3 regions of the Polaromonas sp. P4_F9 genome follow, and region 3 is predicted to be linked to each of the others. Evidence: predicted binding sites of a transcription regulator. Region 3 holds the regulator's gene; each other region holds the start of a gene.

Region 1 (9,547 bases), on a different contig from region 3:
CGCCCGTCCGGAGGATTTCGCGATTCTTCAGATAAGGGTGCACCATGCCGCCCTGGATAGGCCCCGGCCGGACGATGGCGACCTCCACCACCAGGTCGTAGTAATTGCGCGGCTGCAGGCGCGGCAGCATGGACATCTGCGCGCGGCTTTCGATCTGGAACACGCCCACCGTGTCGGCCTCGCAGATCATGTCGTAAGTTTGCGGGTCTTCCAGCGGGAGGGTGTGCATCTGGTCATCGCATTGCCGGGTTTCATTGACCAGGCCCAGGCAACGTCTGATGGCCGACAGCATGCCCAGCGCCAGCACATCGACCTTGAGCAAACCCATCGCCTCCAGGTCGTCCTTGTCCCACTGGATGATGCGGCGGTCTTCCATCGAGGCAGGCTGCACCGGCACCAGCCGCGTGAGCTTGCCCTGCGTCAGCACAAAACCACCGACGTGCTGGCTGAGGTGGCGCGGAAAACCAATCAGCTGCGCCGACAAATCAAGCCACTGCAACACCGGCCCCGCCTGGCCCGCCAGGCCGGCTTGCCTGATTTTTTCTTCCAGCACCTCGCTGCCGTCAAACCAGAAATGCTCTTTGGCGAACTGGTCGATCAACTCGGGCGCCATCGCCAGCGCCTTTCCCACATCGCGAATCGCGCTGCGCGGCCGATAGCGGATGACGGTGGCGGCAATGGCGGCGCGGTCATGCCCGTACTTTTTATAGATGTACTGGATGACCTCTTCGCGCCGCTCGTGCTCAAAGTCCACATCGATGTCAGGCGGTTCGCTGCGTTCGCGGCTGATGAAGCGCTCAAACAGCAGATTGCTTTCAACCGGGTTGACGGCCGTGACGCCCAGGCAGTAGCAGACCGCCGAATTGGCCGCCGAGCCGCGCCCCTGGCACAGGATTTTCTGCTCATTCGCAAAGCGCACGATGTCATGCACGGTGATGAAGAACATCTCGTATTCAAGCTCTTCGATCAGCGCCAGTTCAAACGCAAGCTGCGCCCCGATTTTCCGGGGAATACCGCGCGGATAGCGTGTGTGGGCCCCCTGCCAGGTCAGCCGCCTGAGCCAGCGTGCGGGCGTTTCGGCAGGCGGCACCATGTCTTCCCGGGGGTAGCGGTAGAGGTTGCGGATCTCGTCGAGATTGAAGCTGCAGCGCGCCGCCACCTCCAGCGTGGCACGCAGCAGCGCGGCCGGGTAAATGCCGGCCAGCCGCATGCGCGGGCGCAGGTGCGCCTCGGCATTGGCCTGCAGCGCAAAGCCACATTCATGCACCGGCCTGCCCAGCTTGATGGCCGTCATCACGTCGTGCAGCGGCTTGCGCGAGCGCTTGTGCATCAGCACGTTGCCGGCCGCCACCAGACGTATGCCAGTGTGCTCTGCAACCTCCTGCAGCTGCTGCAGGCGCAGCGCGTCGTCCAGGCCCTGCAGCAGTTCGACGGCCAGCCAGGCATTCGGGCCAAACAGTCCTTTGGCCCAGGCAGCGTGCGCGCCCAGCGCTTGCACATCGATGGCGTCGGGCAAGGGCGACAGCAGGACTTCGCAATCGGCCAGCCGGGAAAAATCCGTCTTACCCATGGCAACGCGATAGCTGCCTTTTTCCACCTCGTCACCGGCGCGGCGCGCCTCGGTGATGAACTCGCACAGGTTGCCCCAGCCCGCGGCGTTGTGGGGCAGCACCACCAGCCTGAACGCATGGCCGTCCTGCACCAGGAACTCGGCCCCCGGCAGCAACTGCAGACCGAGCTCCCGGGTCACTTCATGCGCCCTCACCACACCGGCCACCGAGCATTCGTCAGTGATGGCCAGCGCCTTGTAACCCAGCTTGAAAGCCCGCTCGGCCAGCTCCTGAGCATGCGAGGCGCCGCGCTGGAAGCTGAAATTGCTCAACGCATGCAGTTCGGCGTAATCGGGCAGCACGTAGGCGGACATGCGTTCCCCTCAGGCAAAAAAACCGTGCAGGTACCAGGCGCGCTGCCGCGCGGCCTCGGGTGTGGCGCCCAGCCTCTCGCTGTAAATCCAGAGCAAGGCGCCCTGCTGGCTGCGGTAAATGAAGTAGTCGCGAAGCGCCCACGGCTTTTCACACAGCCCGGCGCCGCGGGCGGTGTTGCTGTCGGCCAGCAGCCATTCGGCGGCCTCCAGCCGCTGCGGCCCCGTCAGGCGGTGCAGCTTGCCCTGATAGACCGGGCTGTTGCCGACAGTGGCCAGCTTGAGCGGCTCGGGCAGCAACCAGGTCGGGTACAAAGCTTCGGTCTTGATCTCCGGACAGGAGGTTTTTGAAGCATCTCTTGAACGTTTCAAACCTCCAGCCCGGACAGGATTTTTATGCGCAGCGATCGATTGAATCGCCCCCCTGGCATGAACCCAGCGTTGCATCAGCTCCGGCCGATGGTCCGCGCAAGGCTGCCAGGCCTGCACCTGCGCATCGCCCAGGCGGGCGCTCAGCCGCTCGACCAGCTCCACCACGCTGTCACCCTGTTGGCGCACCTCCATCAGCAGGCTACCGGTGGCGGCGGCCGAGTCGGCCAGCAACTCGGTGGCCAGTGACTGCAAGGTCAGGCTGTGCACCGGCGCCGGCAGCTTTTGCTGGGCCAGGTGCTCGGCCACCAGCCGCGCCACATGGCGAAGGTCTTGTGCGGGCTGGGCCGTGCGGATCTCCAGTTCGCCGGTCGGCGCCACGTCGCGGCGCTTGTCCAGGTGCCAGATGATTTTCAGGGCGCACAGCCCGCTCTGGCGCCCGAGCAGCCAGGCGTGCAGATGGACCAGCAGCCGCTCCACGCCCGCCATCAACGCGGGGGCGTGGGTGACCAGTGCGTTGAGTTCCAGTTTTTCCTCAAAGTGCTCGGGCAGCACCTGCCACTCGTAGTTGTCGGGCGTGCTGCCGCGGGCGCGGTCCAGCGCCTCCAGCAACTCCGCGCCAAAGCGCCGGGCCACGCCGTCACGCGGCAGGCGCAGCAGGTCGTCCCAGTTGCGGCAGCCAATGCGCTCCAGCACGCCCAGATGCGGGCGGGCAGCCGTCAGGGTGTGCATGGGCAGGTCGGCCACGCGCTTTTTCACGACGATATCAGTCTGAGTCTGAGTCTGTCCATCTTGCAGCCGCAAACGGCCAAGCGCTATCAAGGACGTCGCGCCTTGCGCCCGTTTTACCTGAGCCTGCAACCCGTTTTCTTCAAAAAAAACAGCCAAACGCTGCTCCAGCAGCTGCATCAGCCGCGCCAAGCCGCCAAAGAGGCGCAGGCTGCCCGTCACGTCCATCAGCACGGCCTCGTCCACCAGCGCCACACGCGGCGTAAAGCCCAGTGCCATGCTGGCCACCGCCCGTTGCACCGCAGCGGCGTCCAGCACCTGGCGGGCGGCTGGGCCCGGCTCAGTGGTGGTCGAGATATGCAATGCGATCCAGCAGCGCATGGATGGGGCCCTGAGGTGAAGTGACAGGAGGCGACACCAGCGAAGGCAGCAGCATGAGCGCCGGAACGCCGGCTTCTTCCCGCTGGCGCCGCGCTCTTTCGCGGCTGGCGGCCAGCAGCTCCGCCAGCCGGGCCGGCCGGGTATCGAGCAGCACCGGCGCGGCCAGAGGCGGGCCACGGCGTTTGAGCACACGGACCAGCAACTGGCCCGCCTCGTTCACCGCGCCTTCAATCAGCAAACGCAGCGGCGCGGGCGACGACTCATGCTGCGCCCGCAGCGGCCTGAAGACAAACAGCAGCTTGTTGTGCGCATGGGCCGCAATCTGCAGACGGCGCACGTGCGCGCTGCGCGCATCGGGCAGCCAGGCCAGCACGCTGTGCACGTCGGCGCACTGCAAGGCTTCACGCGTGGCCCACAGCAGCGACGGCGCGTCACCGGGTTTTCCGTGAATGCTGAGCAGGCGCTGCATATTCAACTGGCGCGCGCCCAGCGCCGGGCCAAAGGGCTGCCAGGGCACGCCCACCAGCACCGTCAACAAATCAGGCACCGCCGCCTGCACGCAAGCCAGGGCCGGCACGACCAAACCCCATTCATGCAGTCCGGCTTGCGGCTGCAGCACTTCCACTAACGCACCCTGCGGCCAGCCGCCGCCGGGCAACACATGGTTGAGCGCCGCATAGCCCGTGTCCACGGTCTGCAGGCTCGCGCTGCCCAGCTCGCCCGCGCGCCACACGTGGGCGAGGTCCGGCACGGTGCGGGCCACAGGAATCGGAGAAAGCATGGGATGGGCTCAATCGGGTAAAACACCCAGCCAAATAACTGGATATAAACACAGTATATTGCCTGATTCAAGCCCCGTGCAATTACCCCTTCGCCCGGCTCGGGCGTGCGCCGCCCTCCCCTGTCAAGGGACTGACTTCATTGAGAAAAGAAAATGGAAAAGGGAAAAAGCGCCAGGGTGCAGCCGACCCGGCGCTTGATGAGAAGGCGTTGCGCTCAGCGCTGGCGTGCCAGGCGGGCGATCAGGACCAGCCCCACCAGGCCAATCGTCACAAAGCACAGGAAGGACCAGTTGGCAATCGAGCCGCCCAGAAAGGTCCAGTCAATTTTGGTGCAGTCGCCACTGCCCTTGAAGATCATGGGAATCGCGCGCTTGAGCGGAAAGGTTTCGATCATTCCGTAAAAGTCACGGCCGCAGGAGGCAATCTCAGGTGGGTACCACTGCAGAAAACTCTGGCGGGCCGCCACAAAGGCACCAAAGCCGGACAGCAGCACCAGCAAGCCCGAGCCCGTGATCAGCAGCCCCCTGCTTTTGGCTACTGCGGTGATACCTGCAACCACAGCCACCAGCACCAGCGCGTAGCGCTGCACGATGCACATGGGGCAAGGCTCTAGGCCCACCACATGCTGCAGATACAAACCAAAAGCCAGCATGGCCACACAAGCCAGACACACCAGCGCCAGCACACGGCGTGGCAGCGCGTCGAAATACGTCAAAAACATCAGCTTCCCTTTAATCAATATACGAATTGTCCGCTGGTTCGTGAGCCTGGGCGGCTAGAAGTTCCCGGGCGGCGCCAACTGGTTGATGGCAAGCGCCTTGGGCAATGAGTTCGCGATTTCCCCTTTTGCAGGATGCTCGTGTTGCGAAGAGGCATCAAGAGAAGTCAAAGCAGGAAAACCGCGCACAGCATAGTCGGTTTTGGCCCTTTTTCAGGCATAGTGCCTGTGTCCCGCAGCTTGCCCCGCAAGGTGAACCGTGGAAAACATATGGGCGGCGACTTTGGCGAAAGCAATATACCTACTCATTTATCCAGCATAGCGTCTCAACTCCATGTCAAAAAACAGTTATTTCAAGTTTGGCGCGCCGTGTTATTTCGCAGGCGGGCACGTTATTCCGCAGTTTTGCGGGATATATCAAAGTTAGGCTGCTCGTGGAAGCAGCGTCCCCACTCCAAAAAGTACAAGAGGCAACATGAGCACCAAATATCAGATCTTCATTAGCTCTACGTTTGACGACCTCAAAGAGGAGCGTTCGCAGGTAATAAAAGCGATCCTTGAAATGGGGCACATTCCCGTGGGGATGGAAATGTTTAGCGCTGCCGACGAGGAGCAATGGAAGTTAATAGCGCGACAAATCGACGAGACGGACTACTACGTCGTGATCGTGGGGCACCGCTACGGATCAATGATTGACGGCATAAGCTACACGGAAAAAGAATTCGCTTATCAGCGGTTCCAAAAGCGGCTTCATCGGAGGAGTCCGAAGATTTGCCAAATACCGTCCCAGCTAAGAAATCTGCAAGTAAGCGCAGCAACAAGTGAGGCTCGCGGCCTGACCCATACATCGAGCGGACGCCCCAAAGCCTTCGGCTTTGTGCCGCCGCTCATGTCAAACGTCATCCCTCCACAAACACCCTCGCCTTGCGCGGCGTCACCACCAGCATGTCGCCTTCCCGCAAGCCCATGTCCTTAAACTGCTGCGACGGCATCTGGGCTTCAATGAGGGAGTCGCCTGACGCGTTCCCTTTCTGCTCGTAGCCTTCGACCGGCATCAGCTCCAGCCGCGCAATCGGGCCGATCACGATGGCGCGCTCCAGATGCGCGACGATGCCTTCGGCGCCCGGTGAATAACGCTGCACTTCCAGGTCGTGCGGACGCACATAGGCAAAGGCCCTGGCGTCCTGTGCGTCGGCATGCTCGGGGGAATCGATGCGCAGGCCTTCGAGATGCACTTCGCCTTCATGGGCGCGGCCGTGAAAAAGATTCACGTCGCCCAGAAAGCCGTAGACGAACGGGCTGGCCGGGTGGTCCCAGACCTCTTGCGGGGACCCAATCTGTTCGACCTTGCCGGCATTCATCAGTACCACGCGGTCGGCCACTTCCAGGGCTTCTTCCTGGTCGTGCGTCACAAAGATGCTGGTCACATGCAGGTCGTCATGCAGGCGGCGCAACCAGCGGCGCAATTCCTTGCGCACCTTGGCATCAAGGGCGCCAAATGGCTCGTCGAGCAGCAGCACCTTGGGCTCCACGGCCAGGGCGCGTGCCAGCGCAATACGCTGGCGCTGCCCGCCTGAAAGCTGCGACGGAAAGCGGTCGGCCAGCCAGTCGAGCTGCACCAGGTTGAGCAGCGAATGCACTTTCTCCTTGATCTGCGCGTCGCTGGGGTGCTGTCCGCGCGGCCCGAACCAACGTTTTTTTATGCGCAGGCCGAAAGCGACATTTTCAAACACCGTCATGTGACGGAACAGTGCGTAGTGCTGGAAGACGAAGCCCACCTGCCGTTCGCGCACATGCACGTCGGTGGTGTCTTCTCCGCTGAACAGAATGCTGCCGCGGTCTGCCGTTTCCAGACCGGCAATGATGCGCAGCAGCGTGGTTTTGCCGCAGCCCGAGGGGCCGAGCAAGGCGACGAGTTCGCCCGATTCAATGTCCAGGCTCACGTCGCCCAGCGCCTGGAAGTCGCCAAAGTGTTTGCTGACGTTACGGATTTCGATGCTCATAATTTTCTCTTTTTCTTGCTCCCTCTCCCACCGGGAGAGGGTTGGGGTGAGGGCCGGCGTTGGCTACGGGGTGGGGCCGCCCTCACCCTAGCCCTCTCCCAGGGGGAGAGGGGATAACACGGGACGTTCAGGCGGCAAATCAGCCGCGGCCTTCATGTCTGCTTCGTGGCGCCATTCCGCCACCGACTTGATGGCCAGTGTGACCAGCGCCAGAATGGCCAGCAGCGAAGCCACGGCAAAGGCGGCCACCGACTGGTATTCGTTGTACAAAATTTCCACATGCAGCGGCAAGGTGTTGGTTTGCCCGCGGATGTGGCCCGACACCACGGAGACCGCGCCAAACTCGCCCATGGCCCGCGCATTGCACAGGATCACGCCGTAGATCAAACCCCACTTGATGTTGGGCAGCGTGACATGCCAGAAGGTTTGCCAGCCGGTGGCGCCCAGCACAATGGCGGCCTGCTCTTCGTCGTTGCCCTGGGCCTGCATGAGCGGAATCAGCTCGCGCGCGATGAAGGGAAAGGTCACAAACACGGTCGCCAGCACGATGCCGGGAACGGCAAAAATGATCTTGATGTCGTGCGCCTGCAGCCAGGGGCCAAACCAGCCCTGGGCGCCAAACAGCAGCACATAGATCAGGCCGGCCACCACGGGCGAGACGGAAAACGGCAGGTCCACCAGCGTCGTCAAAAACGACTTGCCGCGAAACTCGTACTTGGCAATGGCCCAGGCTGCGGCCACGCCAAACACCAGATTCAGCGGCACGGCCACGGCGGCGGCAATCAAGGTGAGCTTGATGGCCGACCAGGCGTCGGGTTCCTGCAGCGCGGCGATGTAGGCACCAAAGCCCTTGCGCAAGGCTTCGGTGAACACGGCGGCCAGCGGCAGCACGAGAAACAGGAACACGAATAAAAGAGCACCCGTGATCAGCGTGTAGCGCACCCAAGGCGACTCCGTCGTTCCGGCCGTGACACGGCGAACGGGTTGGGCAGGAGTGCGCTGCGAAGGACCGCCCCGAGCAAGGACAGCCCCTTTTCCGTCGGCGAGGGGCAGCGCAACGCCGGAGGCACGCGTAGCGACAAGCGTGGGGGCCTGTTTATCGCTCATGCCGGCGCTCCTGCGTTGCGGCGCTGCCAGGCCTGTAATGCGTTGATGACCAGCAGCAGGATGAATGACAGCACCAGCATCACCACGGCCACGGCGGTAGCACCGGCATAGTCGTACTGCTCGAGCTTGCCGATGATGATGAGCGGCGTGATCTCCGAAATCATGGGCATGTTGCCGGCAATAAAGATAACCGATCCGTACTCGCCAATCGCCCGCGCAAAGGCCATGGCAAAACCCGTCAGCAGCGCCGGCATGATGTGCGGCAGGATGACCTTGGTGAAAATCTGCAGGCGTGTGGCGCCCAATGACGTTGCGGCTTCTTCGAGTTCTTTCTCCGCATCTTCCAGCACCGGCTGCACCGTGCGCACCACAAACGGAAGACCCACAAAAATCAGCGCAATCACCACGCCGGCCGGCGTGAAGGCCAGCTTGATGCCCATGGGTTCCAGGTACTGGCCGAGCCAGCCGTTGCCGGCCAGCAGCGCCGTGAGCGAAATGCCGGCCACGGCCGTGGGCAGCGCAAAAGGCAAATCCACCAGCGCATCAACCAGCTTTTTGCCGGGAAACGTGTAGCGCACCAGCACCCAGGCCACCAGCAGGCCGAACACCAGGTTGACGAGCGCAGCGATCAGCGACGCGCCAAACGTGAGGCGGTAAGAGGCCAACACGCGCGGCGAGGTCACGGCTATCCAGAACTGATCCAGGCTGAGCGTGAACGTTTTGAAGAACAGCGCCGAGATCGGGATCAGCACGATCAGGCTGAGGTACAGCACGGTGTAACCCAGCGTAAGGTGAAAGCCGGGCAACACCCGCCGGGCAGCCCGTTTGCCGCCCGCAGGCGAGCCCGGCAGCACCGCGGCGGGCGCTGCAACAGAAGACAAGGCAGTCATGACTGGTGGGCTTACTTGACGGTGTAAAGCTTGTCGAACTGTCCGCCGTCATTGAAGTGGACTTTTTGCGCTTCACTCAGGGAGCCAAACAACTCCTGCACAGTGAACAGCTGCACGGGCTTGAAGGTGTTGGCGTACTTTTTGAGCACGGCCTGCGAGCGCGGGCGCAGCGCATGGCGGGCGGCAATTTCCTGGCCTTCGTCCGAGTAGAGGTAGTTGAGATACGCCTTGGCAAGGTCTGCCGTGCCCTTCTTCGCCACGGTACGCTCCACCACGGCCACCGGGTTTTCAGCCAGGATGCTGATGGACGGGTAAATCGCGTCCACCTTGCCTTCGCCAAACTCCTTGTTCACCGACAGCACTTCCGATTCGAAGGTGATCAGCACGTCGCCAATATTGCGTTGCAGGAACACCGTGGTGGCATCGCGCCCGCCCTTGCCCAGCACGGGTACGTTTTTGTAGAGCTTGCCGACAAACTCGGCGGCCTGCGCGTCGCTGGCGCCCTTCTTCTTCGCATAGCCCCAGGCCGCCAGGTAAGCGTAGCGGCCGTTGCCGCCGGTTTTGGGGTTGACCACGATCACCTGGATGCCCGGCTTGACCAGGTCATCCCAGTCCTTGATGCCCTTGGGGTTGCCGTTGCGCACCAG
Region 2 (9,547 bases), on a different contig from region 3:
CGGCAACCTGGTGTTCCTGAGCGGCCACATCGCCAAGAAGGACGGCAAAGTCCTCGCCGGCCAGTTGGGCAAGAACATGACGACCGAGGAAGGCAAGGCCGCGGCGCGTTCAGTCGCCATCGATCTGATGGGCACGCTGGAAGCCGCCGTCGGCCTGGGCAAGGTCAAACGCATCGTCAAGCTCATGAGCCTGGTCAACTCAACCGGCGACTTCACCGAGCAGCATCTGGTAACCAACGGCGCCAGCGAACTCTTCGGTGAAATCTTCGGCGAAGCCGGCAAGCACGCGCGCAGCGCGTTTGGCGTGGCGCAGAACCCCATGGGTGCCTGTGTCGAGATCGACCTGATTGCCGAAGTGGGCTGACAGCACCGCCGCTCCGACAAACCGCCGGCAGCCCGCATGGCATCGTTTCAGGGCAAGCTGAAAATCCGGCATCTGGAAGTTGTGCTTGCCGTCGCGGATTGCGGCAACCTCTCGCGTGCCGCCACGCAGCTGGGCCTGACGCAGTCAGGTCTTGCGCGGGCGCGCACAGACGCCTTCCCAGCGTGGCTGCCCGCTAGCTTTTTTTTAGCGACCAGGTTTACCGCCGGCATTTGCCCCTGACGCTGACGGGGAGGCAATCGCGCGACACCGCCCCCCACTTCACAAGATTTAGAATCACGCTCGCCCCGGCATCCTCCGGGGCAGCGTTCTCAGGGCGGGGTGAAAGTCCCCACCGGCGGTGATTGCAGCGATGCATCAACCCGCGAGCGCCCGGCCTGCATCTGTGCAGGTTCGGGGTCAGCAGATCCGGTGCAATTCCGGGGTCGACGGTCATAGTCCGGATAAAAAGAGAGCGCGATGCCATGCATGCCTGCAGCCTTGTGCGCGGGCGTATGCAGGCTCGTGCGCCCTGGCTGTTTTGGATTGTCAGAGGCCTTCATGAGTCAAAAAAATCTTCCCCCGCCGGAGACGGCACGTTTTGCGTTTATCCAGTCGTCCTGGCACCAGGACATCGTGGACCAGGGCCGCCTCGGTTTCACGGCAGAGATGGCGAGGCACGGCATAGCCGCGGACGACATCGACTCCTTCGCAGTGCCGGGCGCATTCGAGATTCCACTGCACGCCAAAAAGCTGGCGAAATCGGGACGCTATGCCGCCATCATCGCCTGCGGGCTGGTGGTGGACGGCGGCATCTACCGCCATGAGTTCGTCGCCGACGCGGTGATCAGCGCGCTAATGGGCATCCAGCTGGAAACCGGCGTGCCGGTGTTTTCGGCGGTGCTGACGCCGCAGAATTTTCATGAGCATGAAGAACACCGCAAATTCTTCACCGCACATTTTCTGACCAAAGGCAAGGAAGTGGCGCAGGCCTGCCTGGAGACAGTGGCCGGGCTGAAAAGGCTTGAGTCACTGCTCGCGGCCTGACACCGGCCCCCGGATCCGCCGCCCGAGTTGCTATTAAATAGATAGCAACTTGCGCCCATCGCGTATTACTTACGCCCATCGATTATTGGCAATGGGCGTATTTTCTATTCAAGGCGAGCGATTCCGGTGGGTTTGAAGCCCAGGTCGGCGGCCTTGCCTTTGCGGGCACGTGCCGCACGGGCGTTGTTCAGGCTGCGGATTTCGAGCGTTTCCTCACGCACCTTGCCACCGCGCCCAATACCTTCAATCTTCACGCTGCGGGTGTAAGCCGCAGCGCCGGCCAGCGTGTCCTTGGCGTCCAGGTCCAGCAGCATCAGCCCACGTCCACCGGCGGCCTGGAGTTTAAGGTCGGTGATTTCGAACGTGAGGATGCGGCCACCGGTGGAGGCGCAGGCGACATGCGTGGCCGGACTCAGCGGCACGGCGCCGGTGCTGCCCGATACATGCGAAGGCCTGCATACCGATTCGCCCTCGCCGCAGCTGATGAACGTCTTGCCGGCTTTGAGACGCGAACTCATGTTTTCCACAGTCGCGAGGAAACCATAGCCACCGCTGCCGCTGAGCAGCAAGGTGGCGCTGGCCGGACCCGCAAAGTAATGCACCAATTGCGTTCCCGACTCGAGGTCGATCAGGGTCGTCAGCGGCTGCCCGTCACCGCGCGCGCCCGGCAGCGACGCCACCGGGACAGAGTAAATACGGCCACGTGAGCCAAAGGCCAGCAGGGTATCGACGGTACGGCATTCAAACGTCGCGTACAGGCCGTCGCCCGCCTTGAAGGCAAAGCTTGCCGCATCGTGGCCGTGGCCCGAGCGGACGCGCACCCAGCCCTTGGCGCTCACCACCACCGTGACCGGCTCGTCCAGCACCTTGACTTCGAGTACGGCTTTTTTCTCGGCCTGGATCAGCGTGCGGCGCGGGTCGGCAAACTGTTTGGCGTCCGCTTCAATTTCCTTGACCAGCAGCCGGCGAAGCGCCGCCGGGCTGCCCAGGATTTCCTCGAGCTTGCCCTGCTCTTCGCGCAGGGTTTTGAGCTCCTGCTCGATCTTGATGGCCTCAAGCCGCGCCAGCTGGCGCAGGCGGATTTCAAGAATGTCTTCAGCCTGCCGGTCGCTCAGCTTGAAGCGCTCTATCAGCGCGGCCTTGGGCTCGTCCGACTGGCGGATGATGGCAATCACTTCATCGATGTTGAGCAGCACCAGTTGCCGCCCCTCGAGGATGTGAATGCGGTCGAGGACCTTATCGAGCCGGTGCTGCGAACGCCGCTGTACCGTGGCCTGGCGGAACTCGATCCACTCGCTCAACATTTGCCGCAACGTTTTTTGCGTCGGCTTGCCGTCCAGCCCGACCATGGTCAGGTTGATCGAGGCAGAACTCTCCAGGCTGGTGTGCGCCAGCAGCGTGTTGATGAGTTCGGACTGCCCGATTCTGCTGGTCTTGGGCTCGAACACCAGGCGCACCGCGGCGTCCTTGCTGGACTCGTCGCGCACCACGTCGAGCACCGACAGCACGGTCTGCTTGAGCTGCACCTGCTCCTGGCTCAGCGCTTTCTTGCCGGCCTTGATCTTGGGGTTGGTGAGCTCTTCGATCTCTTCGAGCACGCGCTGCGTGCTGACGCCAGGCGGCAACTCTTGCACCACGAGCTGCCACTGGCCACGGGCCAGGTCCTCAATCTTCCAGCGGGCGCGCACCTTGAGCGAACCACGTCCGGTGCTATAGGCCGACGCAATTTCTGCGGTACTCGAAATAATTTGCCCACCACCCGGATAGTCAGGGCCGGCGATCAGCGTGTACAACTCGTCGTCGCTGAGCTTGGGGGTCTTGATGAGCGCCACGCAAGCGTCAGCCACCTCGCGCAGGTTGTGGCTGGGAATCTCGGTAGCCAGACCCACGGCAATGCCGCTGGCGCCGTTAAGCAGCGTGAACGGCAAGCGTGCCGGCAACTGGCGCGGCTCTTCAAACGAGCCATCGTAATTCGGCACAAAGTCGACCGTGCCTTCATCGAGTTCGTCAAGCAACAGCGTCGTGATGCGTGCCAGCCGGGCCTCGGTATAGCGCATGGCCGCCGCGCCATCGCCGTCGCGCGAACCGAAATTACCCTGGCCGTCGACCAGCGGGTAACGCTGGCTGAAGTCCTGGGCCATGCGCACCATCGCGTCGTAAGCCGCCTGGTCGCCGTGCGGATGGTATTTGCCGAGCACGTCGCCGACGACGCGCGCGCTCTTGACCGGCTTGGCGCCGCTTGCACCATTGGCGCCGCCAAAGCCCAGGCCCATACGCGCCATGCTGTACAAAATGCGCCGCTGCACGGGCTTTTGGCCATCGCACACGTCGGGCAGCGCCCTGCCCTTGACGACGCTCAGCGCGTATTCCAGGTAGGCGCGCTGCGCATAGGCGGCGAGCGAGTCCTGGTCAGCAGGTTCGGGGATCGGGGCTACTGCGTCCGGTGTAAAGAGATCCATCTTGAATTTGACTTGGCTGGTAAGGTGGAGTTACGCATGCCGGTACACACTGGTGCGGCCGGCACAAGGCTACAAAGAAATGCAGGGGGGAGCCGTTTTTCAGGCCGCCGGGCTGGTGGGTGGCACATCCCGCGCAAACATTCCCGGGCTGAACACCCGGCGCATTGTGACGTCAGTTCTGCTCGGGCTGGACCTCTGGCGTGGCGGTGGACACCACTGTGGGCGGCACCATGTTGCTGCGGCCGGTTGCTCCGCCCATCATTTCCATGCGAACCCGGCCGGGCGACGCCATCATGCTGGGCGGCTTAAGGTGGTTATAGAGCTGCATCACGGTCTTGACGTAGTTTTTGGTTTCAGGGTAATTGGGAATCTTGTTACCGGCTCGCTGCACCGCACCCTCGCCGGCGTTATAGGCGGCAACAGCCAGCTCCAGTTGGCCGGGGAACATGGCAATCAGGTCGCTCAGGTAGCTGGAACCCGCCCGAATGTTCGTCTTGGGGTCGGTCAGCTTTTTCTGGATCGGGGAATTTTTGTCGGCCCTGACGCCATAGCGTTCCGCCGTCGGCGGGATCAGCTGCATCAACCCCACCGCACCTTTGGGCGAGACGGCTTGGGTGTCAAAGCCCGATTCGGTGGCGATCAGGGCCTGCAGCAGTTCGTAGTCAATGCCATGCCTGACGGAAGCTTCGCGCAGCAGGTGCTTGACGGCCTTGTAGTTGGGAGACACATCAAAGTAGGCAAGCAGCTTGGGCGGCGCAGCGGCCACGCCGGTGGCCCGGTTGGCACCGTTGCCGACTGCCTTGCCGCTTTTGGCAACATTGTTGCCTGCGCTGAAGCTTTCAGCCCCGCGAAAGAAAAGCTCATAGCGCTCATCCAGCCGTATCGCCGAAAAGTGGGCAACGCCCCCGGCATCTACATAGCCCCAGATATCGGCACGGGCCGGAGTGACGTGCAAACCCGCAAGCATCATGACCAGCATGGGCAACAGCAGCGCGCGCCAGCGGTCAGGGCTACGCGGCGCCAGCATCCCCGCCAACGCGCGGGATGCCAATGCCAGGTGCAAAAGCGAAAACAACTTCAGGGGGAAATTCATCAAATATCAATCTCCACGGCATCACCGTGCAACTCCATCAGTTCGCGCCGCGCAGCAGCCTCGCCTTTACCCATCAGCTTGGTGATCAGGCTCTCGGTTTGCAGAAAATCAAAGTTGCCCAACTGCACGGGCAACAGGCGCCGGGTGTCCGGGTTGAGCGTGGTTTCCCACAACTGTTCCGCACTCATTTCGCCCAGCCCCTTGAAGCGGCTGATGCTCCAGGCGTTCTCACGCACGCCGTCCTTGCGCAACTTGTCCAATATGGCGGTCAATTCGCCTTCGTCCAGGGCATACACCTTGGACGCCGGTTTTTTTCCTCGCGCAGGAGCATCCACCCGAAACAGCGGCGGACGCGCCACATACACATTACCAGCTTCAATCAGTTTGGGGAAGTGCCGGAAAAAGAGGGTCAGCAACAGCACCTGGATGTGCGAGCCGTCTACGTCGGCGTCGCTGAGGATGCAGACCTTGCCGTAGCGCAGGCCGCTCAAGTCCGGCGTGTCATGGGGGCCATGCGGATCGACGCCGATGGCCACGGCAATATCGTGGATTTCCGTGTTGGCGAACAGCCTGTCACGCTCGACCTCCCAGGTGTTGAGCACCTTGCCGCGCAGCGGCAGGATGGCCTGACTTTCCTTGTCGCGCCCCATCTTGGCACTGCCGCCTGCCGAGTCACCCTCGACCAGAAAGACCTCGTTGTGTGCAAGGTCCTTGCTTTCACAATCGGTCAACTTGCCCGGCAGCACGGCCACGCCGGAGCCCTTGCGTTTTTCAACCTTCTGGCCGGCCTTCTGGCGGGTTTGCGCGGCCTTGATGGCGAGTTCGGCCAGTTTTCTCCCATAGTCGACGTGCTGGTTCAGCCACAGCTCCAGCGTGGGGCGCACAAAGCTCGACACCAGCCGCACCGCATCGCGCGAGTTCAGGCGTTCCTTGATCTGACCCTGAAACTGCGGGTCCAGCACCTTGGCGGAAAGCACATAGCTGGCCCGGGCAAACACGTCCTCGGGCAACAGCTTGACGCCCTTGGGCAGCAGCGAATGCAAATCGATAAAGCTCTTGACGGCAGTGAACAAGCCATCACGCAGCCCGCTTTCGTGCGTACCACCGGCACTGGTCGGGATCAGGTTGACGTAGCTTTCGCGCATGGGCTGACCGTCTTCGGTAAAGGCCACACACCACTGGGCGCCCTCACCCTCGGCAAAACTGTCGTGCGAGGCATCGGCAAAGCCCTCGCCCTCAAACATCGGAATCACCGGATCGGCAGTGAGGGTCTGCATCAGGTAGTCGCGCAGGCCGCCCTTGTAGGCCCAGGTCTGCGTTTCTTTGGTCTTCTCGTTGGTCAGCGTGACGGTCACGCCGGGCATCAGCACCGCCTTGCTGCGCAGCAAATGCGTCAACTCGGCCATAGGCAGCGCGGCAGACTCGAAGTATTTGGCGTCTGGCCAGGCACGCACGGAAGTGCCGCACTTGCGGTCGCCTTCAGCAGCCTTGCGCAACTGCAGTTTTTCAATGACATCGCCACCTGAAAACACCAGCCGGGCGGCCATGCCTTCGCGGTAAGACATCACTTCAAGCCGTTTTGACAAGGCGTTGGTGACGCTCACCCCCACGCCGTGCAGGCCACCCGAGAAGCTGTAGGCGCCGCCCTTGCCCTTGTCGAACTTGCCGCCGGCATGCAGGCGGGTGAATACCAGCTCGACCACCGGTGCTTTTTCTTCCGGGTGCAGGCCAAACGGGATGCCGCGGCCGTCGTCTTCCACGCTCACCGAGCCGTCGGTGTGCAGCGTGACCTTGATCTTTTTGCCATACCCGGCCAGCGCCTCGTCGGCCGAGTTGTCCAGAACCTCCTGAATGATGTGCAGCGGGTTGTCGGTGCGCGTATACATGCCCGGCCGCTGCTTGACGGGCTCCAGGCCCTTGAGCACGCGGATCGAGCCTTCGGAATATTCGTTGCTTGCGGTAGATAGTTTGTCGGCCATGGCTGATGAGGAAATTGCGGCAATTGTAGACCGGGCCGCAAAAGTAACTGTACAAATATACAGCCATACTAACCGAACCCGCCGGGCCGGACGGTTCCGCCACGCGGCGCACCGCCCGGCCGCCAGCACCTCGTGGACATTTTCGTTACAGTCTGCCCATGGCTTCCAACACCGCTCCCCCTCCCGACGCGTCATCCTCTTCCTCTTCTTCTTCTTCCAAAACCCTGTCGATGCTTCAGGTGCTGGCCTGCGGCGCGGCGATTGTCACGCTGTCCATGGGTATACGCCATGGTTTCGGCCTCTGGCTTCAACCCATCACCCAAGCGCAGGGCTGGACGCGCGAGACCTTTGCTTTTGCCATTGCCGTGCAGAACCTGGCCTGGGGTGTTTTTGGCATCTTTGCCGGCATGGCGGCTGACCGCTTTGGCGCCTTCCGGGTGATTGTGGGCGGTGCGTTGCTGTACGCCCTGGGCCTCGTGGGCATGGCGTTGTCGCCCACGGGGATGCTGTTCACGCTGACGGCAGGGGTTTTGATTGGCGCGGCGCAGGCAGGCACCACCTACGCGGTGATTTACGGCGTCATCGGGCGCAATATTTCCTCGGACAAGCGCTCCTGGGCCATGGGTGTGGCGGCGGCCGCAGGCTCGTTCGGACAGTTTTTGATGGTGCCCGTCGAGGGTTTCCTGATCAGCAGCCTGGGCTGGAAAGAAGCCCTGCTCGCCTTGAGCCTTGCAGTTTTGATGATCGTGCCCCTGGCGCTGGGGCTGCATGAGAGCGGGTTTGCGAGCGGCAAGCCGGCCAAACGCGAGCAAACCATCGGGCAGGCACTGCGGGAAGCCTTCAAGTACCCGAGCTTTCAATTGCTGATGGCCGGCTACTTCGTCTGCGGCTTCCAGGTGGTATTCATTGGTGTGCATATGCCCAGCTATCTGAAAGACAAGGGCCTGTCGCCCCAGGTGGCCAGTTATGCACTGGCGCTGATCGGCCTCTTCAATGTGTTCGGCACTTATGTTGCCGGCTCGCTGGGCCAGAGAATCGCCAAACGAAAAATCCTGGCGACGATTTACCTGTCGCGCGCCATCGTCATCGCCGTGTTCCTGGCCGCCCCGCTGAGTCCCACGAGCGTTTACATCTTTGCCAGCGTGATGGGCCTGCTGTGGCTGTCGACCATTCCACCGACCAACGCCGTGGTGGCGCAAATTTTCGGCATCCAGCATATGTCCATGCTGGGCGGCTTTATTTTCTTCAGCCACCAGATCGGTTCCTTCCTGGGGGTCTGGCTGGGCGGCTACCTGTATGACCGCACCGGCAGCTACAACATTGTCTGGTACATCGCCATTGCGCTGGGTGTGTTTGCAGCACTGGTAAACCTGCCGGTGCGCGAAACCCCGATTTCGCGTGCCGGCCTGCCGCAGGGAGCGTAAGGTGGCCAAAAAGATCAGCTGGTGGGCGCTCGCGATCCTCGCATCGCTGGGCGTGTTTTCCCTTTACACGCGGCCTGATTTTCTCTTCACGCTGGCCAATCAGGTCTGGGCCTGCTTCTAGGATTGCCTCAGGCCGGCTTCAGGCTTGCCCGCAGTTTTGTACAGGCCATTGAGACCTGAAGCCCAATCACGACGGGGACAAGCAGCCATGAAAACTATCGTAATTACCGGGGCGTCCGATGGCATAGGCGCGGAGATGGCGCGGCAACTGGCGCAAACGCACCGCACCGGCGTGGCATTGGTGCTGGCTGCCCGCAACGAAGCCTTGCTCGCGGAAGTCGCCGCGCAATGTGCGGCGCACGGCGCCCAAACGCTGGTGGTGAAAACCGATGTCTCGGTCGAAGCCCAATGCCGGCAGTTGATCGCCGCCGCCGTCACCCGCTTTGGCCGCATCGACGCGTTGATCAATAACGCCGGTCGGTCGGCGCAGGCGCTCTTTGAAGACGTCAAAGCCGAAGACCTGGCCTGGTACGAGCAACTGATGCGCATCAACCTCTGGGGCAGCGTCTGGTGCACCCATGCGGCCCTGCCTCATTTAAAGCAAAGCCGCGGCGCCATCGTGGCCGTCTCCAGCCTCGCGGGGCTGATTGGCGTGCCGGGCCGGACCGCCTACAGCGCCACCAAATTTGCCATGACGGGTTTCTTCGAGGCCCTGCGCGCGGAATTGAAGGGTGCCGGCGTCAGCGTGACGACCGTCTATCCCGGCGTGGTCGCTACGCAGACCCGGTATCGCGGCTTCAATGCGGCAGGGGCCCCAGCCGGCGCCAGTGGCCTGAAGGAAGATCAGGCCATGAGCGTTGAAGAATGCGCAGGACTGATTCTGCAGGGCATGGCGCGACGGGACCACGAGGTGGTGATGACAGCCAAAGGCAGGCTGGGCCGCTGGCTCAAACTGATGGCGCCAGCCCGGGTCGAGTCGATGGCGCTGGCCGCCCTCAAGGATGAGGTCAAGCCTCACTAACCTTATTAACACCTCCATTAATCCTATTAACCGCATTAACCCCATTAACCCAATTAATCCCATTAACCTTAATAACCCCATGACCTCATTGCAAAAGCAAAGCACCTTGCACGGCACAGAGCCGGCTTCGGCCTGGGTACAGCGCTGGTCGCACCTGGTGGCA
Region 3 (9,547 bases):
GGGGGCCCTGACATCGGCACAAAAATCGGCGATGGTGAAGTCCGTCTCGTGCCCCACACCGCTGATCACCGGCACCGGCGAGCTCACTATCGTGCGTGCGAGTTGTTCGTCGTTAAAGGCCCACAAATCTTCCATGGCCCCGCCTCCGCGAACCAGCAGCAGCACATCCACCTCGTCACGCCGGTAGGCCTTGAGCAGCGCTTCGCGCAACTCCCCTGCGGCCTGCCCGCCCTGCACACTGGCCGGATAGATCACCACCGGTATGTGGGGGGCGCGGCGCTGCAAAGCGCTCACCACATCATGCAGGGCCGCGGCGCCCAGAGAGGTGACGACCCCGATGGCGCGCGGCAGCAGCGGCAACGCCCGCTTGCGGCCCACGTCAAAAAGGCCCTCCGCTTCGAGTTTTGCCTTGAGCGCCAGGAACTGCTCAAACAGGTTGCCCTGCCCCGCCTGCCGCATGGATTCGACGACCAGTTGCAACTCGCCCCGCGGCTCATACACACCGAGTCGGCCCCTTAGCTCGACCAGTTGGCCGTCGCTCGGCGAAAAGTCCAGCAGGCTGGCGGCGCGGCGAAACATGGCGCAGCGAACCTGTCCCTGCTCGTCCTTCAGGGAAAAATAGCAGTGCCCGCTGGCCGCGCGCGAAAAGCCGCTGATTTCGCCTTGCACCGCCACCGGATTGAAACGGGCCTCCAGACTGTCCGCAATGGCCCGCAACAACGAGCCCACCGGCCACACCCGCATGCCGGGCTCGCGCCCCGTGACGGACGGTTTTTCAGGACGGGGCGACGCCTCAAACATGGCCAAACCCCTTGAAAATGCGGGGGCAATACTCCACAGCGCACGGCCTGGCGCGGAGAAAAGCGGCAACTGCACTCGGACACCGCGATGAATTCGTGTAACTCATTGATTTTGAATAACTTAATTCTGCTCAAATTTTCATCGTTTTGTCACAAGCACGATTTGGCGCGGCTCGCGAACCCCATGGCGCCCACTTGCTCACAAAGTTATCCACATGTTCTGTGAGTTAAGTCTTACAGGAACACCATTTTTGAAACAGGGCCCGCAGACCGCACGTAAAACCTGCGGCCTGATTTTGGTAGGCCATAATCCAGACAAATTACTTGCTTGGAGATGTGCATTGTTTTCGATCATACAAGCCGCAGGCTGGCCGATCTGGCCCTTGGTTGCCTGCTCCGTCTTGGCGCTTGCGCTGGTCATTGAGCGTTTTACCAGCCTTAAAACCCCGAAAGTAGCACCGCCAAGACTTCTTGACGAAGCCATCACAGTCTCCCGTTCCGCCGTTCCCGCACCCGATGTGGTATCGCAGCTGGAACAGAACTCGGTTCTTGGCGAGGTGTTGGCCAGCGGGTTTCGTGCCTTGAACGCCAATCCACGGATCAGCGAGGACGATTTGCGCTCCATCCTGGAGGGCGCCGGTCGCCAGGCAGCCCACAAGCTGGAGCGGTACCTGGCCGCCCTGGCCACCATTGCCTCTGCGGCGCCCTTGCTGGGGCTGCTGGGCACCGTCATCGGCATGATCGAGATTTTCGGCGCCCAGGCCAGCGCCGGCAGCGTCAGCAGTTCCGGCGGGGCCAACCCGGTGCAGATGGCGCAAGGCATCTCCATCGCCCTTTACAACACCGCATTTGGGTTGATGGTGGCCATACCGTCCCTGATTTTCTGGCGCTATTTCCGGGCCCAGGTTGACGGCTACCTGCTCACCATGGAACTGGCTGCAGAGCGCTTCGTACGCCACCTCAATACGCTGCGAAAATAGCCATGACCACCCTGCTTTTCACTTCGGGCAAGGCGCGGAGCCTCGCGGGCGGCGGCTCCTCATGAACTTCCGACCCCATCCGCATGATGAACCGGAGATCAACCTGATCCCCTTTATCGATGTGTTGCTTGTTGTACTCATCTTCCTGATGTTGTCCACAACCTACAGCAAGTTCACCGAGCTGCAGGTAAAACTGCCAGTGGCCGACGCCGAGCAGCAGCGTGACTACCCCAAAGAAGTCATCGTCGCGGTAAGCAGCGATGGCCGCTACATGGTCAACAAGACTTTGGTGGAAGGCCGCGGGATCGGGGTGCTCGGTGCGGCACTGCTCGAAGCGGCCAAAGCCGGCAAAGAGAGCGTCATCATCATCAGCGCCGATGCCAGCGCCACGCACCAGGCGGTGATCACGGTCATGGAAGCGGCCCGCCGCCAGGGATTGACGCAGATCACCTTCGCCACCCAAAGCAGCGCCATGGCCGGCGCGAAATAGCTTTCGGGGCCTGCGGCCGGCTCTGCCTTCACAAAATGGCGAGAAACGCGTGAGAAACCTGTTGGTGAGGGCCTGGCTCACACGAGGCTGGCTGGCCTGCCTGCTCTGGCCGCTCGCGCAGCTCCACGGCTTGGCCGTGCGCCTGCGCCGGACCTTGTACCGCAGCGGCATGCTCGAATCCTGTCGTTTTGCGGTTCCGGTGATCGTGGTCGGCAATGTCGTGGCCGGTGGCGCGGGCAAAACACCGCTGGTGTTGGCCCTGGTGCGGCATTTGCAGGCGCAGGGCCTGCACGTGGGCGTGGTGTCACGCGGCTATGGACGGTCCGGACATGAAAGTCTGGAAGTTGGTGCCGGGACACCTGCGGCCCAGTCGGGTGATGAACCGGCCCTTATAAAACGGGTGACAAGCGCTCCTGTTTTTGTGGCAAAAAAAAGGACGGATGCCGTGCGCCTGCTGCTGGCGGCATACCCCTCCACGGCCGTCGTGGTGTGCGACGACGGCTTGCAGCACTACGCCCTTCAGCGGGATATTGAAATTGCCGTGTTTGATGACCGGGGGGTCGGCAACGGCTGGTTGCTGCCGGCCGGCCCGCTGCGCGAACCGTGGCCAGAGCGCCGGCAACAAGGCCTGAACCTGGTGCTGCACACCGGCCTGAAGCCAGCCTTTGAAGGATTCACCTCCAGCCGGCAACTGGCCGACCATGCCATTGCGGCCGACGGCAGCCAGATCGCCTTGGCCGCGCTGCAGGGCAGGCCCCTTGTGGCACTGGCCGGTATTGCCAATCCCGAAGCCTTTTTTGCCATGCTCAGGGCGCGCGGCCTGGTACTGGAGCAGACCCTGTCATTGCCCGACCATCACGACTTTGGCGCCGATGATCTCGCGGCTTGCGCAGGCAAGACAGTCCTGTGCACCGAGAAGGATGCGGTCAAACTGTTTGGCAAGCCGGGCCTGGCGCCATTACACCTTTTGGCCATTCCGCTGGTGTTTTCGCCCGAACCGGCCTTTTTTGGGGCGCTTGATGCACTGTTGGCGCCCCTGCTTTCTCAATTACCATCAAGCCATGGATACCAAACTGCTTGAACTGCTGGTCTGCCCCGTGACGAAGGGCCCCCTGGTCTACGACCGGGAAAAACAGGAACTCATCTCCCGCAGCGCACGGCTGGCCTACCCGGTGCGTGACGGACTGCCCGTGCTGCTGGAAAATGAAGCCCGAACCCTGACCGACGAGGAGCTGGGACTGTGACGGTTGCCAATTTCCTGCCCGCATGAGCATGAGTTTCACCGTCCTCATCCCGGCCCGCCTGGCCTCTACGCGCCTGCCCAACAAACCCCTGGCCGACATCGGTGGCACACCCATGGTGGTGCGGGTGGCGCAGCGTGCCATGCAAAGTACCGCCGCCAGCACGGTGGTCGCCACCGACAGCGCCGACATCATCGAAAAATGCAAAGCGTTCGGCATTGCCGCGGTCCTGACGCGTGCCGACCACCCCAGCGGCAGCGACCGGCTGGCGGAAGCCTGCACCGCGCTCGGCCTGGCTGACGATGACATCGTCGTGAACGTGCAGGGTGATGAGCCCCTGATCGACCCGGCCCTCATCGACGCCGTGGCGCACCTGCTCAATGAACGACCTGACTGCGCCATGAGCACGGCAGCGCATTCGATTGACCAGATGGCTGACCTGCTCAATCCCAATATCGTCAAGGTGGTGCTGGATGCGCGGCAGACTGCGCTGTACTTCAGCCGCTCGCCGATTCCCGCGGCACGCGACTTCGCCGGCAAACCTTGGTGGGAAGATGGCGAAAAGGGCAGCAAACTGCCCAAACCGCTGCGCCACGTCGGCATTTATGGCTACCGCGTCGGCTTTCTGCGGCAGTTTCCCACCCTGCCCCAGGCTCCGCTAGAGCAACTGGAGTCACTGGAACAATTGCGCGCCCTCTGGCATGGGTACCGGATTGCCGTGCACATTACCGATAAGGCACCGGGCCTGGGTGTGGATACGCCGGAAGATCTGGCCAGGGCACGCGAGCTCTTTTCATAGCGGCCAGCCAGCTCACCCCGGCGTCTGTGTAAGCTGCCGTCAGGGGTGTACATGCTATCCTTGTACAAAAAGCAGGGGTGAGGTTTGCATGACGTGCTGGCAGCCCTCAACACCTGTCAAGCAGCCCATGGAGATACCGGCGCGCCGAACTCCCGGGTTGACTTCCTGAATTCATAAAAATCCGAGGACATCCATGAGACTGATTTTGTTAGGCGCGCCTGGCGCGGGCAAGGGGACGCAAGCGACCTTCATCTGCCAAAAATACGGCATCCCCCAGATTTCCACCGGTGACATGCTGCGTGCAGCCGTCAAGGCAGGAACCCCGCTAGGCATTGAAGCCAAAAAAGTCATGGACGCTGGCGCGCTCGTGAGCGATGACCTGATCATCAACCTGGTGAAGGAACGCATCGCCCAGCCCGACTGCGCCAATGGCTTCCTGTTTGACGGTTTTCCCCGCACTATTCCACAAGCCGACGCCATGAAAGCTGCCGGCGTGAAGATTGACTATGTGCTTGAAATCGATGTGCCTTTTGAAGCCATCATCGAGCGCATGAGCGGGCGCCGCTCGCACACGGCCTCGGGCCGCACCTACCACGTGAAATACAACCCGCCCAAAGTCGAAGGCAAGGATGATGTCACCGGTGAGCCGCTGATCCAGCGCGAAGACGACAAGGAAGAGACCGTGCGCAAGCGGCTGGAGGTTTACAGCGCGCAAACCCGCCCACTGGTGGAGTACTACTCAAGCTGGGCGAAAACTTCGCCCCACGCCGCCCCCAAATACCGCGCGATCAGCGGCATGGGCGGTGTCGATGAAATCACGGAAAGAGCCTTCAAGGCCCTGTCGAGCTGAGACGGCCGGCCCAAGCCTCATCGGGCCGTTCTCCTGCGTTCTTCTGAACGGCATGCAACCGGGCCTCAGCTCAGCAGTCGGAGCATCAGGTCTACCCGCGCCTTCACCGGGCTGAGCCCCTTTGAATCGGGAATGAGATCCCCCGGTTTGGGCAGCACCTGGCCGTTGGGGCAGCGCGTGGCGCGAACCACTGTGACGCCACTGGCCTGTGCCTTGAGCAAAGCAGCCTCCAGCGCATGATGGATGGTGCCGTTGCCCGTTGTGGCGACGACCAGGCCCTGCACGCCCCGCGACATCAGGGCTTCCACCACTGCGCCACTGGCACCGGCATGGCTCATGACGATCTCAACATGCGGCCAGTCAGCCTCGCTGCCCAAGGCCGTTATTGTTTTCAGGGTGTCCGGTGCCCGGTTTTCGTCTGCTTCAGGCCAACTCCTCAATAACCTCAGGCGCCCCTCTTCGACATAGCCCAGCGGGCCCGCATCACCCGAACTGAAGGCGTCCAGCCGGTAGGGATGTACCTTCTGCACGTCCCGCGCAGTATGGATGGTGCCGGCGCATACGGCCACCACGCCCCTGGCCCCGGTGTGGCGGGCCACGGCCACGGCATCCAGCATGTTCTGCGGGCCGTCCGGTACCAGGGCCGTTGCCGGACGCATGGCACAGGTCAGCACCACCGGCTTGGCGGGGCTGCACACCGCCTGTAAAAAATACGCGGTTTCTTCCAGCGTGTCGGTGCCGTGGACAATGACGATCCCCTCGACATCGGGCTGCGCCAGAAAGTGGTTGACGCGCCCGGCCAGCGTCGCCCACACCGCAAAGCTCATGTCCTTGCTATCGAGCTGCGCAACCTGCTCGGTGACCACAGGGCCGGCTTCGGCCAGCCCGGGAATCGCCGCCACCAGCTGATCAATACCAACCTCTGCGGCGGTGTAGCCGATGTTGTCCGAGGCGGTCGCGGCCCGGCCGGCAATCGTGCCGCCGGTACCCAAAATCACAATGGTTTGACGATTCATAAGAAGGATGAGAAGGGACTTGCGCTCTTTGAAAAACTGGATGAAAATACAGGTACTGGATATTAAAACAGGTAAATACGACAATTAATACGACAAGGTGAATGCAGCAGGCAAGGTACGCGGTCATCCCCAGCGGGCCGGTGCATCCAACCCAATCCAGGCTGACGAATCAAGGAGTCCCGGTCATGAGCATCCTGAACGAATTTCCGCATTTATCCTCCGAAGGTCCCAAGCTCACAGCTCGGCAGCAGCAAATCCTGGAATTGATCCAGAGTGCCATCGCCCGCACCGGCGCTCCGCCAACCCGCGCCGAAATCGCCAACGAATTGGGCTTCAAATCCGCCAACGCCGCTGAAGAGCACCTGCAAGCCCTGGCCCGCAAAGGCGTGATTGAACTGGTCAGCGGCACCTCGCGCGGCATACGCCTGCGCAGCGACACCTTGCGCTCCATCCACGAATCCAGAATCAAACAGTTTTCCCTGCCGTTGCAAAGCCTGGCCCAACTCGCCCTGCCTCTGGTGGGGCGGGTTGCTGCTGGCAGCCCGATTCTCGCGCAGGAACACATCGAGCAGACCTATTATTTTGAAAGCAGCCTGTTTCAGCGGCAACCTGATTACCTGCTCAAGGTGCGCGGCATGAGCATGCGGGATGCCGGCATCATGGACGGCGATCTGCTGGCCGTCAAACAGGCCAAGGAAGCCAGGAACGGCCAAATTGTCGTGGCCCGTATCGGCGATGAAGTGACGGTCAAGCGTTTTCGGCGCACCAAGCATCTGATTGAATTGTTGCCTGAGAACCCGGATTTCAAAACCATTGTGGTCGAGCCCGGCGAACCCTTCGAACTCGAAGGCCTCGCAGTTGGTTTGATCCGCAACACCATGCTCATCTAGCCAACCCCTTTCTGGTCGCGCGACAGGTGGCGGGCGTTTGGTCATTGATTGGCCAACACCCTGGCGTTGCGGCCCCACTGGCGATTTAGCCAGCCCGAAATCCTGCCTGTAAACATTGGGGCGCAAGCCTCTCTAATTCAGGAGTTCATCATGGGAATCGTCAGTTTTTCAAATTCACCCGTATTCTCGGTTTTGCTTGCCCCCATGCAGGCCTTGGCGGCGTGGTTTGTGCCTGCGAAGTCCACTTCAGAGCCGTTTTCCGCCCCGGCCCGCACCCGGTGCGCACCTCACCAGTTGGCCGTGCCCTTCAAGCCCGGCTGCATTCCCTCCCGGCGGCGCGTTGCCGCCGCACATGCCGCGGCAGCAAAAACCTCCGCCACCAGCCGCTTGAAGGTGGTGCGCGAGTTTGACGCGGCCGTCGGCCCCGCTTGCGCTGGCCGCATGGTCATATCCGGTCGCATGTCTGACGTCTGTGCAGAACTCGAGCGCATGGCTCAACGTGAGACCGCAGTCCAGTGAAGCCGGTGCACCTATGACACTTTGAGCCTGCCACGGCGTTAGCCCACGGCTCCGTGGCACCGTGGCGCCGCGCACTCACCGGCCCCTGAACTGCAGGGGCATGGGGGACAGGTTTCCTTCCGATACAAGTTGACGGCTTTCAGGCGCCACGGTTCGGAGGGAAGAAAAATCTTGCAGGCACAATATCGGCATGAATATTGTGATCCTCGATGACTATCAGGATGCCGTGCGAAAACTGAACTGCGCGGCCAAACTGGATGCATACCCTGCCAAGGTCTACACCAACACGGTCAAAGGCATAGGCCAGCTGTCCGTCCGACTCAAGGATGCCGATGTAATCGTGCTGATTCGCGAAAGGACCCAGCTGAACAGGCAGGTAATTGAAAAGCTGCCCAAACTCAAGCTGATTGCCCAGACCGGCCGCGTTGGCAGCCATATTGATATTGCAGCCTGCACCGAGCGCGGCATTGCGGTGGCGGAAGGCATTGGGTCACCGACCGCGCCTGCCGAGTTGACTTGGGCACTGGTGATGGCTGCGATGCGCCGCATTCCCCACTACGTATCACACCTGAAACACGGCGCCTGGCAGCAAGCCGGCCTCAAGGCCGCCTCCATGCCGCCCAATTTTGGCCTTGGCTCAGTTCTCAAGGGCAAGACACTGGGGGTGTGGAGCTACGGCAAGATCGGACAAATCATCGCCGGCTATGGCCGGGCGTTTGGCATGCGCGTGATCGTCTGGGGTCGGGAAGCATCACGCGAGCGGGCGCAGGCTGACGGCTTTGAAATTGCCGACAGCAAAGCCGAATTTTTTGAGCAAAGCGACGTGCTCAGTTTGCATCTGCGTCTGCATGATGAAACACGCGGCATCGTGACCCTCGAAGATTTGTCGCGCATGAAACCAACTGCCTTGCTGGTCAATACCTCGCGGGCCGAGTTGATCGAGCCTGAGGCCCTGATTGCCGCGCTCAACCGCGGACGCCCCGGACTGGCGGCTGTTGATGTCTTTGAGTCCGAACCGATTTTGCAAGGCCACGCACTGCTGCGCCTGGAAAACTGCATTTGCACACCGCACATCGGCTATGTGGAGCAGGACAGTTATGAAATGTATTTCGGGGCGGCCTTTGACAATGTTGTGAACTTCATCAAGGGAACACCGACGAACATCGTCAACCCCGGTGCCCTGCAAGTGCGCCGCTAATTTGCCCTGATGCCGGGTACTGCCAGCACTGGGCCGGCACCGGAGGCCGGAGCCAATGGCCACCAGCCTCAGCCGGAATCCGCTTTTTTCTGTTGCCCGGGTTTCTCCCTCAAGATATCCTGCGGTTGCGCAACCGGCGCATGCCAGAGGCAGTCGCAGCCGGGCACTCCAAATTCTCGCGAACAGGATTGCGGCACAGTTCTGTTCTTTGCGCCCTGCGTAATAATCCTTTTCCATGAAACCAATTTACAAAACCGTTGGCATTGTTGGCACAGGCGCCATGGGCCGTGGCATTGCCCAGATTGCCACGCAAGCCGGGAGCGTCGTCAAGTTGATGGACAACCAGGCGGGTGCGGCAGAAAAGGCGCGGGAGGCCATCTGCGCGCAGTGGGACAAGCTGGTGGAAAAAGGCCGGATGGAAACCACCGCTGCGACCAGCCACAAGGCCAGCCTTCTGACGGCCGGCACGCTGGCCGATCTGGCGGACTGCGATCTGATTGTGGAAGCCATTGTGGAGCGGCTGGACGTCAAGAAAGCCCTGTTCGCCGAACTCGAGACCATCGTGTCGGCGCAAACCGTTCTTGCGACCAACACCTCGTCGCTATCCGTGACCGCCATTGCGGCCGCGCTCAAACACCCGGAACGCTTTGCCGGCTACCACTTTTTCAATCCCGTTCCGCTGATGAAGGTGGTGGAGGTCATCGCCGGCCTGAAAACTGATGCAGCCGTGTGCGGCGCGCTGGCCAGCCATGCCCGCCAGATGG

What was found. The regulator LexA, encoded in region 3, represses DNA repair genes until DNA is damaged. The targets are predictions, from matches to a motif close to ACTGTATNNNNATACAGT.
Region 1: the regulator LexA is predicted to act here: its motif matches at 4,219-4,236, upstream of imuA (translesion DNA synthesis-associated protein ImuA).
Region 2: the regulator LexA is predicted to act here: its motif matches at 6,986-7,003, upstream of AC1DUB_RS16485 (DNA topoisomerase IV subunit B).

The regions. Positions count from the first base shown of each region.
Region 1 covers NZ_JBFUJT010000024.1:26,631-36,177, forward strand. The annotation lists gene AC1DUB_RS19615 (error-prone DNA polymerase) at 1-1,924, opposite strand, end outside; gene AC1DUB_RS19620 (Y-family DNA polymerase) at 1,934-3,400, opposite strand; gene imuA (translesion DNA synthesis-associated protein ImuA) at 3,360-4,181, opposite strand; gene AC1DUB_RS19630 (disulfide bond formation protein B) at 4,397-4,903, opposite strand; gene AC1DUB_RS19635 (DUF4062 domain-containing protein) at 5,376-5,876, shown strand; gene AC1DUB_RS19640 (sulfate/molybdate ABC transporter ATP-binding protein) at 5,800-6,903, opposite strand; gene cysW (sulfate ABC transporter permease subunit CysW) at 6,991-8,010, opposite strand; gene cysT (sulfate ABC transporter permease subunit CysT) at 8,007-8,900, opposite strand; gene AC1DUB_RS19655 (sulfate ABC transporter substrate-binding protein) at 8,912-9,547, opposite strand, start outside.
Region 2 covers NZ_JBFUJT010000017.1:154,509-164,055, reverse strand. The annotation lists gene AC1DUB_RS16510 (RidA family protein) at 1-364, shown strand, start outside; gene AC1DUB_RS16505 (LysR family transcriptional regulator) at 401-604, shown strand; FMN riboswitch at 686-842, shown strand; gene AC1DUB_RS16500 (6,7-dimethyl-8-ribityllumazine synthase) at 923-1,408, shown strand; gene parC (DNA topoisomerase IV subunit A) at 1,513-3,867, opposite strand; gene AC1DUB_RS16490 (lytic transglycosylase domain-containing protein) at 4,040-4,894, opposite strand; gene AC1DUB_RS16485 (DNA topoisomerase IV subunit B) at 4,960-6,939, opposite strand; gene AC1DUB_RS16480 (MFS transporter) at 7,170-8,363, shown strand; gene AC1DUB_RS16475 (SDR family oxidoreductase) at 8,572-9,384, shown strand; gene AC1DUB_RS16470 (class I SAM-dependent methyltransferase) at 9,464-9,547, shown strand, end outside.
Region 3 covers NZ_JBFUJT010000022.1:13,356-22,902, reverse strand. The annotation lists gene xseA (exodeoxyribonuclease VII large subunit) at 1-801, opposite strand, end outside; gene AC1DUB_RS18680 (MotA/TolQ/ExbB proton channel family protein) at 1,142-1,780, shown strand; gene AC1DUB_RS18675 (ExbD/TolR family protein) at 1,842-2,270, shown strand; gene lpxK (tetraacyldisaccharide 4'-kinase) at 2,281-3,351, shown strand; gene AC1DUB_RS18665 (Trm112 family protein) at 3,332-3,514, shown strand; gene kdsB (3-deoxy-manno-octulosonate cytidylyltransferase) at 3,543-4,310, shown strand; gene adk (adenylate kinase) at 4,504-5,160, shown strand; gene AC1DUB_RS18650 (asparaginase) at 5,226-6,176, opposite strand; gene lexA (transcriptional repressor LexA) at 6,362-7,066, shown strand; gene AC1DUB_RS18640 (hypothetical protein) at 7,217-7,585, shown strand; gene AC1DUB_RS18635 (D-2-hydroxyacid dehydrogenase family protein) at 7,776-8,783, shown strand; gene AC1DUB_RS18630 (3-hydroxyacyl-CoA dehydrogenase) at 9,019-9,547, shown strand, end outside.